DNA from 2 places in the Micrococcoides hystricis genome. Region 1 is predicted to be linked to the other one. Evidence: predicted binding sites of a transcription regulator. Region 1 holds the regulator's gene; the other holds the start of a gene.
What was found. Region 1 encodes LexA, which represses DNA repair genes until DNA is damaged. Its sites were predicted from a motif close to TCGAACANNTGTTCGA; they were not measured.
Positions count from the first base shown of each region.

Region 2: a site for LexA is predicted at 4,709-4,724, ahead of ACFFFR_RS08510 (HNH endonuclease signature motif containing protein). Genes of this name have one in related genera too.

Region 1 is NZ_JBHLUB010000004.1:24,757-32,683, forward strand. Features, by position in the region: gene hisB (imidazoleglycerol-phosphate dehydratase HisB) at 1-246, opposite strand, end outside; gene ACFFFR_RS03500 (histidinol-phosphate transaminase) at 307-1,395, opposite strand; gene ACFFFR_RS03505 (LysM peptidoglycan-binding domain-containing protein) at 1,493-1,822, opposite strand; gene lexA (transcriptional repressor LexA) at 2,059-2,808, shown strand; gene ACFFFR_RS03515 (ATP-dependent DNA helicase) at 2,831-4,939, opposite strand; gene hflX (GTPase HflX) at 4,990-6,558, opposite strand; gene ACFFFR_RS03525 (class I SAM-dependent methyltransferase) at 6,641-7,294, shown strand; gene miaA (tRNA (adenosine(37)-N6)-dimethylallyltransferase MiaA) at 7,311-7,927, opposite strand, start outside.
Region 2 is NZ_JBHLUB010000030.1:105,823-113,749, forward strand. Features, by position in the region: gene ACFFFR_RS08495 (beta-phosphoglucomutase family hydrolase) at 1-1,029, shown strand, start outside; gene ACFFFR_RS08500 (acyl-CoA thioesterase) at 1,066-2,040, shown strand; gene ACFFFR_RS08505 (methylated-DNA--[protein]-cysteine S-methyltransferase) at 2,122-2,670, shown strand; gene ACFFFR_RS08510 (HNH endonuclease signature motif containing protein) at 2,710-4,698, opposite strand; gene ACFFFR_RS08515 (branched-chain amino acid transport AzlD family protein) at 4,867-5,196, opposite strand; gene ACFFFR_RS08520 (AzlC family ABC transporter permease) at 5,193-5,933, opposite strand; gene dnaB (replicative DNA helicase) at 5,937-7,325, opposite strand; gene ACFFFR_RS08530 (MBL fold metallo-hydrolase) at 7,841-7,927, opposite strand, start outside.

The DNA.
Region 1 (7,927 bases):
ACCCAGCGTGATGGCCACATCTTCAACCGTGTGGTGCACGTCGATTTCGACGTCTCCGGTGGCCTGAACAGTCAGGTCCATCTGGGAGTGCTTGGCAAGCGAGGTCAGCATGTGGTCGTAAAAAGGGACCCCAGTGCTGATGTCTGCTTGGCCCGTGCCATCCAGATCCAATTCAACAAAGACCTGTGATTCACTGGTGTTTCGCTGCATCTTGGCGCGACGACCAGCAAGTTTTTCTGCGCTCATCTCTTCTTTCACATCACAACGGCTAGCTAAAGACTGCTTCTATTCTAGTCTCTGACTGCGCTAGCCAACGATTTCTGCTAAGGCCTCAAGGAAACGGGTTGTCTCCGCCTCGGTTCCTGCCGTGACGCGCATGAAGCCTTCGATGCCGACATCTCGAATCAGCACGCCCTTGGCCAGCAGGCTCTCAAAGAGCTGCTTGTTGTCTTCAACACCACCAAAAAACACGAAGTTGGAGTCGGATACCGCAGGAGTGAAGCCAAGGCTGGACAAGCCCGTGACAATGCGATCGCGCTGCCGCTTGATGTCCTCGACGTTAGCCAGCAAGGATCCGCTGTGTCGCAGGGCCGCAAGGGCCGTTGCCTGAGTCATAACTGATAAGTGGTACGGCAAACGTACCAAACGCAGAGCCGCTGTCACCTCGGTGGCGGCCGCCAAATAGCCAAGACGTACCCCCGCCATCGCGAAGGCCTTTGACATCGTCCGTGTCACAATGAGCCGCGGCCGACCTTGAAGCATGTTCAACGCAGATTCTGTACCTGCTAGCGCGAACTCTGCATAGGCCTCATCCACGACCACAATGGAGTTGGATGATTCGGTTGCCTCGTACACAGCCTCCACAACATCTAGGCCCAGCGCAGTTCCGGTGGGGTTATTAGGCGAGCACAACAGAACAATGTGGGGTTGGTGTAGCCGCACTTGTTCGGCAGCGTGTTCGGGGCTGAGACTGAAATCTTCGGCTCGTGGAGCAGCAATGTACTCGTTGTTTGTCCCGCTAGCCAGGATGGGGTACATCGAGTATGTGGGAGCGAAGCTCAGCACTTTGCGCCCTGGCCCGCCGAAGGCCTGCATGATCTGCTGGAGAACTTCATTGGAACCGTTTGCGGCCCAAATCTGCTCTTTGGTCAGGTCGTGTCCCAGGTAGAGCGCAAGTGCTTCGCGCAATTCTACAAATTCACGGTCCGGGTAGCGGTTCATCGTCGCGGCAGCAGCCGCGGCGTATTTCACCACAGCGTCCTGAACATCTTGCGGGACCGGGTGCGTGTTCTCATTCGTGTTCAGTTGCACCGGAACATCGATTTGTGGTGCACCGTAAGCACTCTTGCCGCGAAGATCATCACGTAGCGGCAATAGATCCAATAGCTCCTGCAGCGCAGCTGCTTCTTCTGGAGTTTCGGGGGTGGGATTGATTTGCTGACTCACACATACAAGGGTAGATCAGTTTCATGGCACTACCCATTCGGAGAAGTTATGGAGTCGGAACCTCGATGCTCTGGCCCGGCTGAAGTGGGTTCTTGTCCAGACCGTTCAGCTCCTCAATTTGCATCATGGTGACAGCCACGTCTTGATCTGGGCGCTCAGCAGATGCAATATCCCACAGGGTGTCTCCGGCGTATACCGTGACCTGCTTCGTCGGGACGCCTTCAACGGAGCCGACAGCTTGGGCTTGGTTCGTTTGGGCCGCAAACAGGTACATCATCACGATCAAGGCGGCGATGATGGCTGCCAGTAACGGCATGCCCCGGAAGAGGAAGCGGCCGCGGCGGGTCAATGTCAATGCGGTAGTAGCGGTTGCCATTGTAACGATCCTTTCTGCGTCAGCTGGAGTTCTTACTCCTCCAACCAACACCGACTTCGAACATATCTTCGATGTCTTGTTCTATAAAAGTTCTAGCACAAAGTTTCGAACAATGTCGAGTGTCGTTCGAAGATACCTTTCATATCCGTACGATTTTCGGTAGCCTTGTGCTAGGCATATTTCAAGGAAATCAAGGCCCACCGACAGGATAAGAACCTCGCGCAAGGAGATACTCAATGGCTGGTCGCCCACGCGGAGCACGCGGAGACAAGAACAAGCTCAGTGATCGTCAGCGCACCATCTTGACCTATATCGCGACGGAGATTGCTGATCGGGGCTATCCGCCATCCATGCGTGAAATCGGGGATGCCGCAGGGTTGGCCTCCCTCTCCTCCGTGACTCACCAGCTCAAACAGCTGGAAAAGATGGGGTACATTCGTCGCGATCCGAACCGGCCCCGCGCTCTCGAACTGATCAATGATGCTCTACAGCCCATTCCGCTCCAAGCAGTTGCCGACCGGGATCACCTAGTTTCGAATGTGGATATGCCTCGTGGCTGGCTGGGCGATGGCGGCTATGTACCAACGACCGACACACTCGCGACCGAAGCCGAACAGGTCCAGGTACCCGTCGTGGGCCGCATCGCCGCAGGTGGACCGATCTTGGCTGATCAGCAAGTCGAAGATGTCATGACGCTACCCAAACAGATCACCGGTGACGGCGAGCTCTTCATGCTCCGGGTCTCAGGAGACTCCATGATCGACGCGGCCATTTGTGACGGAGATTGGGTCGTCGTTCGCAAACAACAGGATGCCCACAATGGCGACATTGTCGCGGCCTTGCTCGACGACGAAGCAACTGTGAAGACGTTCCGCCAGCGTGATGGCCACACTTGGCTCTTGCCGCAGAACACCAACTACGAGCCCATTCTTGGTGATCACGCAACCATCATGGGCAAAGTCGTCTCCGTATTGCGTTCAGTCTGAGAACCCGGAGTAAGGGCAACCGCTAGCTGCTCAGGCGTTTGAGCACCTGTAAGATCTTGTCGCGGTCTGTTGTGGACCAGAAATCCGGTAGCGCCGACTTGATGAACCCGCCGTATGACTTCTTGACGATCCGTGAATCAATGATGGCTACGACGCCACGGTCGTCGCTGCTTCGAATGAGCCGCCCAACCCCTTGAGCGAGCCGCATGGCCGCATGCGTTGCAGACACCGTCAGGAAGCCATTTCCCCCGGCACGGGCAACTTTCAGCGAGCGCGCCTTAGACATCGGATCATCCGGTCGTGGGAACGGAATCCGGTCAATGATCACCAGCCGCAATGCGTCCCCGGGAACATCGACACCTTGCCACAGGCTCATGGTGCCGAACAGGGACAGGTCCTTGTCCTCGGAAAAACGACGGATCAGGTCTGCCATGCTGGACTCGCCTTGGCACAAGATCGGCATGTCCAGTTCATCGCGGATATAGGCCGTCACCTCTTTTGCCGCGGCGATCGAGGAGAACAATCCTAAGGCACCTCCCCCGCTGGCTTCCATGAGGTCTCTGATTTCGCTCAGGCTTTCCGGGGAACGCTGTTGTGTTGGTTCCGGCAGGTGCTGGGCGGCATACAGAATTCCCTGTCTCGGGTAGTCGAAGGGGGATCCCACGTCCAGCCCACGCCAGCGTGAGCTTTCCTCCCGGCTCAACCCGATGCTGCCCGCCACCGAGGCGAAGTCGCCCCCAATCGCCAACGTAGCGCTGGTCAAGATGACAGTACGATCCTCCAACAGACCCTGTTTCAAAGGCCCTGCAACGGAAATCGGAGCGACCCACAACTGTGGCGGCGTCATTGGATCTGGATCTTGGTAGCCCTTGCCTGGCACATGCGTCCGGGGCCGAGTCAGCCAGAGGGCCTCATGGGCAGGACCTGCCGCGCGCGCAGCGCTGCCAGTGATTCCTTGGGCCGAGTTCATGACCCGGTCGGCCGCATCGTACACAGCTTGGAGTCGAGACCGAGCCACCTGCCGGCCGGCATCTTGGTCTTTCCCTGAATCTTTCGTATCCGAGAGCAGGGTGCGCGTCGCACTGAGCACGGCAGCCAAAGCAGCCTCTTGGGCCTGATTCAGCCCCATCTCGAGCAACCCGTCACTAGTTGCGTTGAAGGCGTTCTCGAAGTCTTTGATGGCCTCTTCTAACAAGGCTGGAGAGACCGAGGTGTGCTTGCGGGTACTCGTGGCGGCGGCCTTCATTGCCGCCGCGGAAAGCTCGGTAGACACCGAGGTGGTGATCCGGTCTTGGAGTTCGTGGGCCTCATCGATGATGACAACATCGTGTTCGGGAAGGACCCCGTATCCTTCAATGGCGCTGAATGCTAGGAGCGCGTGGTTCGTCACCACGATGTCAGCGGTTGCCGCATGTGCGCGTGACTGTTCGACGAAGCACTCGTCGTAGAACTGGCATTTGCTGCCCAAGCATTCCCGAGCACTGACGGAAACCTGCCGCCAAGCACGATCCGAAACTCCGGGAGAGAGATCATCGCGGTCGCCGGTCTCGGTTTCCGCTGCCCACGCACGCAGGCGTTGGATCTGCTCGCCTAGCTCACTCAATCCGGAGCCAAAGGACGTGGCTGCCTGCGGAGTCTGCTCCGTCAACGGAACGGCGGCACCATCATCGAGCATACCGATCAGGGCTTCTTGCCCCTCGTCTTCAGGAAAGCCGCCGGCGAGCTTGTTGCGGCAAACATAGTTTGACCGCCCTTTAACGAGCGCGGTTACTGCCTCCCGTGGCAGCTTGTCTTCAAGCGAATCTAACAACCGGGGAAGGTCACGACTCATCACCTGAGACTGCAACGCCAATGTAGCGGTGGAGATCACCACGGGCTTGTCGCTGTTCATGGCGTGATGCAGCGCCGGTACTAGATAGGCCAGAGACTTACCGGTACCGGTCCCGGCTTGTACGAGCAAGTGCCGGTTTTTCTCAATAGCTTCGACGACCTCGGCGGCCATGGTGACCTGACCGGGTCGTTCTTGTCCGCCTAACCCGTCGACAGCTTCCTGCAGCCACTCCAAGGCCACTTTCTGCGACGGTGAATACGTGGCCGTGGCGGGTTGGGAGTCAGCAGCAGATTGAGGCATTGCTCCAGTCTACGTGGCCACACCGACGGTCTAGGGTTGTCCACACCAGATTAGGCATCCTGATATTGGCTCAACTCTCCGGCCAGCTCGGCCCGCACCTTCACCCGCATCGCGGTCCCTTCGGCACGGTGCTCGGTCGTCAGGATTTCAACGTCCGCCGCATGGAGCCGAGAGACCACGTCCCCGTCGGTGTAAGGCACCAAGAGGTCCATCTCAAGATCTGGCCGCGGGATCAGATCAGAGATAATTTCCTGCAGGTGGTCGATGCCGGCGCCGGTTCGTGCGGAGACCACCACAGCGTGGGTTTCCTGGTTCAGGACGCGCTGGACCACCATCGGGTCTGCCACGTCAGCCTTATTCAGGACGATGATTTCCGGGATGTTGTGGGCATCGATGTCACGGAAGACGGAGCGAACCGCTTCGATCTGGCCCTCTGGGTCGGGATGCGATGCGTCGACCACGTGAAGGATGAGGTCAGCATCGGCGACTTCTTCCAGCGTTGAGCGGAAGGCCTCCACCAGCTGCGTCGGCAACAGGCGCACAAACCCGACCGTGTCGGTGAGCGTGTAGCCAATGCCATCCGGGGTCTGGCTCTTACGGACGGTCGGATCCAAGGTCGCGAACAGAGCGTTCTCAACCAAGACTTCCGCATCGGTCAACCGGTTCAACAGCGAGGACTTACCAGCGTTGGTGTAACCGGCAATCGCCACCGACGGTACCGCGTGGCGGCGCCGGCTCGCACGTTTGGTTTCACGCACCGGTTCCATGGCGGCGATCTCTTTTTTGAGTTTCGACATGCGGGCACGAATCCGGCGCCGGTCCAACTCGATCTTGGTTTCACCAGGACCACGGCCACCGATACCGCCGCCGAGGGCACCAACACGGCCACCAGCCTGACGGGACAGGGACTCACCCCAACCACGCAGACGCGGCAGAAGGTATTCCAGCTGGGCCAGTTCTACCTGGGCCTTACCTTCACGGGATTGGGCATGCTGGGCAAAAATGTCCAAAATCAGAGCTGTACGATCAATGACCTTCACTTTGACGATGTCTTCTAGACCGCGGCGTTGCGATGGCGCCAACTCGGTGTCGACAATGACCGTGTCGGCGCCGGTTGCTTGCACCATGGCTTTGAGTTCCTGGGCTTTGCCGGAGCCGAGGTAGGTAGCGGGGTCTGGTTTGAGGCGGCGTTGCAAAACGCCATCGAGAACGACCGACCCAGCGGTCTCCGCCAAGGCGGCAAGTTCACGCAAGGAATTTTCGGCGTCTTTGAGCGTGCCAGCTTCTGGGGAGTAGAGTCCCGCCAGAACCACCCGTTCTAGACGCAGTTCCCGGTATTCAACGTCGGTGACGTCTTCAAGTTCTGTCGATAGGCCCTGGACGCGGCGCAACGACTGACGTTCTTGACGTTGCCATTGCTCCCCATCAAAGACGCTATCTTCTGCTTCTGAATCTAACGCTGCAGCACGGGAGTCCAAGAGGTCTTCATCGTGATCGGCCCGGGTCACATGCTTCGACGCTGAAGCGGACTCTACGGAAAGGATGCGATCGATAACATCTTGAATGTCGTTGGTCTCACGTTGCTTTTCGTTATTCGTGGTAATAATTTCCCCTTGGATAAGCGATAGGTTGTGCTTCTATAACCATCGGCAACCCCGTTTTGTTCCCGAGGCCGTTGATGATTAGGCTACGCTGAATTGCATGGCCAGTTCCACTAATCCCGGCGATTCTGCCGCGCGCTCTGCACCGAGCGGACACTACTTCCAAGCCTCTTCAACAGCGTCTTTCCAACCTATGACAGTGGAGTTGTTGGGGGAACAGCGAAATCTTGTCGCAGCCAAAGGGATTTTTTCACCCAAGGAAATCGACAAGGGTACAGCCATCCTGCTCCGGCACGTTAAAGCTCCCTCGGCCGCTGGGACGTTTCTTGATCTTGGCTGCGGTTGGGGCCCATTGGCACTCACCATGGGATTAGCCCAGCCAGAGGCTGAGGTCTGGGCTCTAGACGTCAATGAAAACGCGTTAGCCTCGACCGCAGAAAATGCCCGCAGGCTGGGGCTAACAAATATTCGGCCGATCACGGCAGAACAGATTCCCGGTGAGGTTGGTTTCGACCAAATTTGGTCCAACCCGCCCATTCGGGTGGGCAAGAAAGTCCTGCACCAGCTGCTATTGGCGTGGTTGCCACGACTCAACCCAGGTGGACAAGCCTGGCTGGTGGTGCAGAAACACTTGGGCTCGGACTCGTTACTGAAATGGTTGCAACAAGAGTTGCCTGCTGGGTTCGTTTCTTCGCGTGCAGCCTCGGACAAGGGCTTCCGTATCTTGCTGGTCGAGCGAGAGCAGCAGCGCTAGAGACGGCCAGGTTGGCTTAGACCGTCTCGATCAGGGCTACGGCGTGATCGACGAGTTCGGGAGCGTCCCAGGCAAGCCAATGGACGCGCGAATCGGCACGGAACCAAGTCTCTTGGCGCCGTGCGAACTGGCGAGTGGCCGTCGCAATGAGTTCCTGCCACTGCCCTGCCGTGATCTTGCCGGCCAAGAATTGTTGTGTTTGCGGATAGCCGATGGCGCGCGACGCGGTGGGTGCCTCGGCCAGGCCACGTGACAGTAGTTCTTGAGTTTCTTCCGCCAGCCCATCGGCAATCATGCGCGAGACGCGTACGTCGATGCGCTCGTGCAGGAGGGACCGTTCCATCTGCAACCCGATTTGTATCGTGCGGGGATCCCGATACCTCCGTTGCGGCATATAGGAGGTAAAGGTGCGACCCGAAATCTCGTGGACTTCAAGGGCCCGAATGATACGCCGGTCATCGTGCAGCCGTTGGGCGGACTCGGGGTCAATGCGCGCTAAACGCTCAGCCAGCACTGACATGCCGTGTTGTTGTGCTTGCTCCTCTAGCCTGCGGCGTACGTCCGGGTCAGTGGGCGGAAACTCGATCTCATCTAGGGCCGCACGGACGTACAAACCGGAACCGCCCACCAGAA
Region 2 (7,927 bases), on a different contig from region 1:
GTCTGCCGCTTCTTCGTCTCGCTGTGCCAGTGGCATCCGGAATCGGGACGCTACGAGATCCACGGAGTGATGGGCCCGGATGAATACCACGACGGCTACCCTGACACCCCCGGCTCCGGGCTTCGGAACAACGCCTACACCAACGTGCTGTGCTCCTGGGTCTTGCAGAAGACTCTAGAAGTCTTGGAACGGCTGGACGGGTTGGATGACCCCATCGCCCAGTGGCTAGACATCTTCGAGGAAGAAACCGCGCTCTGGCGGAACATCTCCACCCGCTTGAAGGTACCGTTCATGAACGTGTGCCCGGAGGAAGAAAGCTCCGAGCACTGCAAGATCATCGCCCAGTTTGACGGGTACGAGGACCTGCTGGAACTGGATTGGGACCACTACCGCCGGGTCTACGGCAACATCGGCCGGCTGGACCTGATCCTGCAGTCTGAAGGGGATGCCACCAACCGGTACAAGCTCTCCAAACAGGCTGACGTGCTGATGCTGTTCTACCTGTTCTCCCGTGAGGAACTCCTGCAGATCTTGGGTCGACTCGAATACACGCTGACCAGAGAGCAGTTCCTGACCACCGTGGACTACTATCTGGCGCGGACCTCCCACGGGTCCACGCTGTCCCGGCTGGTACACGGCTGGGTGGCCGCACGCGTCGATCGTGAAGCGTCCTGGGAGCTGTTCAAGGAGGCGTTGGAGGCGGACCTGTCCGACACCCAAGGCGGGACCACCCGTGAGGGAGTCCACTTGGGCGCGATGGCGGGCACCGTCGACATGATGATCCGCTGTTTCGCCGGCGTGGAAACCCGCTCCGATGCGCTCTGGCTGCACCCGCAGCTGCCCAACGAGCTACCCGGAGTGTTCTTCCAGTTGCGGTACCGCGACCAGCCCATCACCGTCCGGATTGACCACGAACAAGTCAGTTTGACCCTGCTGCCCGGCTCCGCGCGTCCCATCACGGTTAAGATGGAAGGCATCACCAAGGAGCTTGCTCCCGGTGAGAGTTGGTCGGTGCCGCTGCCCGGCTAACGGCACTCGCGCACATCTGATGAGGAAAGTCCGGCTATGAACACCCCGAACAACACCGAAGTCACGCTCCGTTTCCTAGCCGCTCCGACCGACGCCGGTTTTAGCGGTTCGGTTGACGCCGGCACCGTCTTGGAGTGGGTGGACAAGGCCGCCTACGCTGCCGCCGTCGGTTGGGCCAAAACCTACTGCGTGACCGCGTACGTGGGCAACATTCACTTCGAGGATCCCGTCGACGTCGGGGACATGGTGGAGGTCCGCGCCCAGTTGGTCTACACCGGCCGGACCAGCATGCACATCAAGACCGTGGTGTCCTCCGGTGACCCGCGCTCCGGTGAAGTCCACATGCGTTCCTCCTGCCTCGTGGTGTTCGTGTCCGTGGATGAGCACGGTAAGCCTTCTCCGGTGCGGCAGCTGGAACCCGCCGATGAGGAAGCTAAACGCGAGCTGGAGTACGCGCTTTCCCGCATTGAGGTGCGCAACCAGATTCAGGCTTCTGGCGAGAAGGTCAGTTTCACCGACGCTGGCACTGCGGAGCGCGTGAAGTTGCGCTTCTTGGCAGCGCCTACGGATGTGAACTGGGGTGGGAAGGTTCACGGCGGTATTGTCATGCGCTGGATCGATGAGGCCGCCTATGTATGCTCTTCCCGCTGGTGTGGTAAACCTACCGTCTCCGTCTTTTCCGGCGGCGTTCAGTTCTTCCGTCCCCTGCACATTGGGGATCTGGTGGAGGTCGAAGCCCGGCTCGTGTACACCGGTAACAAGGGTATGCATGTGGCGGTGCATGTGCGTTCCGGGGATCCCAAGGCAGACGATTTGGAGCTGACCACGTACTGCTTGACCGTGATGGTGGCTCGCGACGAGACCGGTACCGCAGTGCCCATCAGGCCGTGGACTCCGGTTTCTGAGGAAGACAAAGTCTTGGCCGCTCACGCGCGTGAGCTTCTGGAGATTCGCGCTGCCGCCCCGGGTGGGCGTTTGCCAGATCATCTGCTGCAGCAGGCAGGTTCGTAAAGGTCACAAGGCACGGATCTTCTTCGATTCACCTGTAGTTGTTAAGCTCATAGGTATCAGCACATGTGAGATGAGGCGATCATGCAACGAGTCCGGCGACTGTATTACTTCTCGTTCCCAACGAAGATTGGTCAGTTGTTTGCCGCAGTGAGTAACCAGGGCGTTTTGCAGCTGTGCTTCGAACGTCAGGATGCTCTGGCTCGGTTCAAAGAATTGGCTATCGAGTTTGAGGCGCCCATCGCCCGTGTTGAGGTGGACCAAGTCAACGCCGTGGGACGCCAGCTGATCGACGAAGTTCATGAATACCTCGCCGGCGAACGCCGTGAGTTCTCGGTTCAGGTGGAAGCTTCCCCTTCCCTGACGGAGTTTCAAGAGAAGGTGTACAAGCATCTTCAGGAGATCGAGTACGGCCAGACGGAGAGTTATCTTGAAGTGGCCCGACTGGTGGAGGCTCCGGGCAGTGCTCGCGCTGTGGGTTCCGCGTGCGCTAATAACCGTATTCCGTTGATTTTTCCTTGCCACCGGGTCGTGCGCACCGATGGATCCATTGGAGAATTTGGCGGCGGCACGGACGTCAAGCGCTTCTTGTTGGATCTTGAAGCGGGTGTGACCTCGAAAGCTCAGACTTAAAGCCTGTCCGGCGAAGTTGTTCGGCGTTGTTCGGCTTCGTTACGGAACGTCGAAGCGTTTTCCTGCCTCGAATTCGGGAGTCGGCGATGTCAGGACTCGACCATCGGGTAAGACAATCTCGATGTCACCACTCTGACCGTGCATTGCTTGCCGGAACTTCCACACACCTGCTGTTTTCAGCCCGTGGTGTTCGTGGCAGAGATGCCACAGGTTGGTTAAGTCGGTTCCACCGTCTTTGGCCCAACCTTGGAAATGGTCGATCTCGCAGGCGATAGCCGGTTTGTGGCATCCGGGCACCCGACAATACTGGTCTCTGAGCTGTAAGAGTATCCGCATGAGTTGGGTTGGCCGGTAATTCTTCTTGCCAACTCCGATCGGAACCCCGGTCACCGGGTTGGTGATGATGGTGGTCCACTGCGAAGCTTGCGCGGCTAGTTCAAGTGCAGCCTGTGGTGCAATTGGCCCGTATCCGTGGGCGTGTGGACTCGGCACGCCGTACGGCAACTGACCGAGGTAGGGTTGCTCGCCCTGCTCGATCTTGTTCCGGTTGAGCTGAGCAAGCTTCATCAGTTCCGGGTGTAGGTGTCTGGCCGCGTTGAGCATTTCGCCGGTCAGGTAGCCACCGGCGCTGATGAGTAACTCTACTGGGATCGTCACGATGATCTTGCTCCGAGAGCCCAAGCCGGTTCCAGGGACCAAGGCCCGATCAGCTGCATGTGCGCTGACGTCGACAGCGTACTCTTCAAGACCATCCAGAACAGGTTGGCCGTGTTCTTCAGCCGGAACGATGGTTGCTGTTTTTCCTGCGGTATCTTCGCCGGAGAGAGATACTTGGCCGGCACCAAAGAGGATGATTTCTGCGAATTCATCTGCGCGGATCTGCTTGTAGCTTCGACCGCGCCGCGTTTCGCTACGCCGCAGAATAGATCGGGCGCGACCATCAAGTTCTGCGTCGAGCATCGCCAATCGGTCCAGTGGCATGAAGGCGGTGAGCCGCCCCATGCCATCGCCGGCATCGGAGATGTTTATCTGGCGTTGTTTGACCGCGATCCTGGCTCGATTGGCTTTCGATTCTGGGGCCTTTTGCTCGCGTAGGGTTCGTGCATGGTTTTTGAAACGCCGTCCGCCCAGATGCTTGGCAGCGCCGAGAAGTTCCGTCTCAAGTTCCTTGCTCTTGGTCTCAATTGGGGCCGGCAAATGGGTTGCCGGCGGCTCATGCTCCGCTGTTGGAGTTTCCGGCACGGGTGGAAGCGTTGTGTCAGTTGCGCTGTCGGCATTCGGAGCGTCTGTCTGCGCTTCAGGTTCCGGTTGGGGCACAGCGGTTGGCGTCAGGGGCAATTCGCCTTGTTCGGAAGATGGCGCGGGGTCGGCAGGTTGGTTCGTCGAGGGCATTGGCGCGGCGCGCATGGCGTCGAACTGGAAAACGATCTCCCGAGCTTGCGCGATTGTGATCTGGCCGTCCCTCAGGGAGTCAAGGGTTTCGGTGAGGTCATTGACAAGGTGAAATCCATCGCGGAGGATGCGCCGAGCTTGGGCAAACTCGAGACCGAGTCGGGTGGCGAGCGTCGAGATAAAGTTCTTGATCGCCCAGTCATCTTTGCTGTCTTGCAGGTAGTCAGCACCAATGTCGGTCGGGTTTAAACGCGGATTCTTTTGCAGAAAGGCGTGCTCGGCTGTTGCTGTCACGGCGACAAACTCCACCGCTTGGATCCACCGTTTCAGATTCTGAATCTTGTCGATGACGGCGAAGCCTTCGGCAGCGCTAGAGATGGTTGGCGGCTGGCCTGTCTTGCGATCAATGAATCCAACGTGCGAGGCCACCTCGGTGCAGAACCCGCAACCGGCTAAAGTTTTTGGGCCGGAACGTCCTGTTTCGCGGGCCATGGCGTCGGCCGGGGTGGAGCCGGTATCCCGCGTCGTTGACAAGGTCCCGGCAGGAGCCTCGTCGTCGGGAGCCTTGCTACCAAAAATCCCCCGCGAGGGCCGCCGATGAGGGTGCGACTGGTGGTGGGTGGGTGTTTGACTCATACATTCATAATAGAAGATGTGTTCGTATAAATATAGAGTTTTTCGAAACTTGTTCGAAGTTTCCCTCGCCCACCTTTAGCCCTTTCTGCTTGATCAGAATGGTATTTCAGTTCATCCAAAAGGGTGATTTTGGCTCTGATTATCCACATGTATGTTCCATTTATGTGGTTACGGCAGGCCGAGGAGGCGCAGGATCGCGGTGGTGGCGCTGGCTGCGACAACGATCCAGAGGAAGCCGGCCTTGCGCCAGGCAAGGATGCCGCCGGTCAGGACGCCGCAAAGCCGGGCGACGCTGAACGTTTCCAGGGACGAGCCGAGGGTTGCGGTGATGCTGACGCCAATCAGCAGCAGGTAGGTGGCAGCTTGTACGGCGCGTTTGAGGAGCGGGCGCTTTTCGAGTCTGCCGCCAACGGTTGGGCCGAGGGCCCGGAGAACGAACGTGCCGATGGCTAGGAGCGCGACGGCGGCGATCACGGTGGGGTTGATGAGTTCGGTCATGCGCCCTCCCCTTCGGCTGCAGCTGCTTTGTTGTCTGCGTTGCGGGCGGCTTGGCCGGGCAGGAAGATCAGCGGCAGGGCCAGCAGTGCGACGAGCGGGCCGATGCTGGCGGGGACGATGAAGGTGCCGACGGCGGTGAGTGCGATGCCGATGATGGCGATGAGACGGAATTCAGGGCGTTTCAGGGCTGGGAGCACCAGGGCGAGGATGGCGGCGGGGAAGAGCGCGTCGAGGCCGAGGGTTTCGGGTGGGACGAAGCGGCCAAGGAGACCACCGGCGAGGGCCCCGAGGGGCCAGGCGGTGAGCATCATGTAGCCTTCGGTCAGGTAGGCGCGGCGGCCCCAACCGCTGGTTTGATGGGCGAGGGCGAAGGCGACGGCCTCGTCGTTCATCACGTGGATTTCTGCGGCACGCTGCGGCCATTTGTGGGTCAGGAAGCGGCGGACGGAGACTCCGTACGGCAGGTGGCGGATGTTCACGGTCAGTCCGGCGAGTGCGGCAAAGAAGGGGTTGGTGCCGGCGGCTACGAGGCCCACGAAGAGCATTTCTGCTGAGCCGGCGAGCACGATGGTGCCCAACAGTGGGGCGAACCAGAGTGGGAAGCCGCCCTCGACCGCTTGCACACCGTAGGCGATGCCGACCAGCCCGAGGGCAGCGGCCAGCGACGCGGCAGAGGTGTAGAGGCTACGTGGCGGGGTGGCGGCGGGGCCGGGCTGTGTGGTGCTGGCGTTGGTCAACGATTAGAAACCGCCGGTGGAGTCCGATGGCATTTCTGAGGCCATGTTGGAGAAGCGCGAGTAGTGACCTTGGAAGGCGACGACGATGTTGGCGGTGGGGCCGGAGCGGTTTTTGCCGATGATGATGTCCGCCTCGCCGGCGCGTTCGGTTTCTTTGTTGTAGACCTCTTCGCGGTGCAGCAGGATGACCATGTCCGCGTCCTGCTCGATGGAGCCGGATTCGCGCAGATCGGAGACCTGGGGGCGCTTGTCTGGGCGCTGCTCGGAGCCACGGTTCAGCTGCGAGAGGGCGACGACGGGGACATCGAGTTCTTTGGCCAGCAGTTTCAGTGCGCGGGAGAACTCGGAGACTTCCTGCTGGCGGGATTCCACGCGTTTGCCCGAGGACATCAGCTGCAGGTAGTCGAGCACGACGAGTTTGAGGTTGTGTTTCTGCTTCAGGCGGCGGCATTTGGCGCGGATTTCCATGAGCGACATGTTCGGCGAATCGTCGATGAACAGTGGCGCGTCGTTGAGTTTGCCGACGGTGGCGGCGATTTTGCCCCACTGCTCGTCTTTGATGGAGCCTTTGCGCAGGTCTTGCAGGTACATGGTGCCCTCGGCGGAGAGCAGGCGCATGGCGATCTCCGACTTACCCATTTCCAGGGAGAAGATGACGGTGGCCATGTTGTTCTTGATAGCGGCGGAGCGGGCGACGTCGAGCGCAAACGTGGATTTACCCATGGCTGGGCGGGCGGCGACGACGATCATTTGGCCGCCGTGGAAGCCTTGGGTCAGTTCGTCGAGTTCGTAGAAGCCGGTGGGCACACCGGTGACGCCGGCGCCGCGGCTGCCGGCTGCCTCGATCTCATCGACGGTGGCTTCCATGATCTCGGAGAGAGCGACGTAGTCCTCGGCCTGGTTGCGTTCGGCGATCGCGAAGATCTCTGATTGCGCGCGGTTGACGAGGTCCTCGACCTCGCCGTCCTGGGCGTAGCCGAGTTGGACGATCTTGGTGCCGGCGCTGACCATGCGGCGCAGTACGGCGCGCTCGGCCACGATTTCGGCGTAGAACTGGGCGTTGGCGGCGGTGGGGACGGACTCGATGAGCTCGTGCAGGTAGGCGGCGCCGCCGACCCGTTGGAGCTCTCCGCGCTTGGTGAGGGCGTCGGAGACGGTGATGGCGTCGGCCGGCTCGCCACGGCCATAGAGGTCCACGATGGCCTCGTAGATCATCTCGTGTGCCGGCTTGTAGAAGTCATCCCCGCGGATGACCTCGACCACGGCCGAAATGGCGTCCGGGGACAGCAACATACCGCCGAGGACGGATTGTTCTGCCACCATGTCCTGAGGCGGTTTGCGGCTCTGGTTTTCAGCGGAAGCTACGCCCGTTTCATAGTGGGAGATCGTCAACGTTCACGTCCTGGCTGGTCGGCACCGATTAGTTTCCCCAAGACCTTTAATGCTGCCGGTAAGCACCGACAGGATAAGGGTGTGAGGGGGTCTCAAGAGGGACTTCTGCCACTACCCTAAACCCGAGTTATCCCCATAATCCAGCTGACTATCCACAGGGGTTGTGGGTTGCCTGTTGATAGCTTGTGGAACGCGCTGTGGATGATGTGGACAAGACTGTGGATAGTTTTCCACCTTGCGCACAGATACTGGCTACTTCCCTGTGTTTACAAGGATCCGGCGATTGTGGACGTGTGGACAGAAAATATTTTTGCTCACATTTTTCACCTGAATCTCAGTTCGCGTTCACTCAAGTTCTCTGCTATGCGAGGCAAAACTTGTCTGTCTGAGGGGGAATTATCCACATTTCATACACAGGTGTGTCAAGCCCGGGAAAGAAAGTTTTTCACGCCCCCATGACAAGGCCCGACACCACGGGTTCTGTGGTGTCGGGCCGTCTCACCTACTAAGAAAAGTTAGTCGCGCGCGAAGGAGATGGCGTCGAGGTCTTCGGGGACGAAGAATTCGCCGTCGAAGTGGTTCCGGCCGCGTTCCCAGACTTT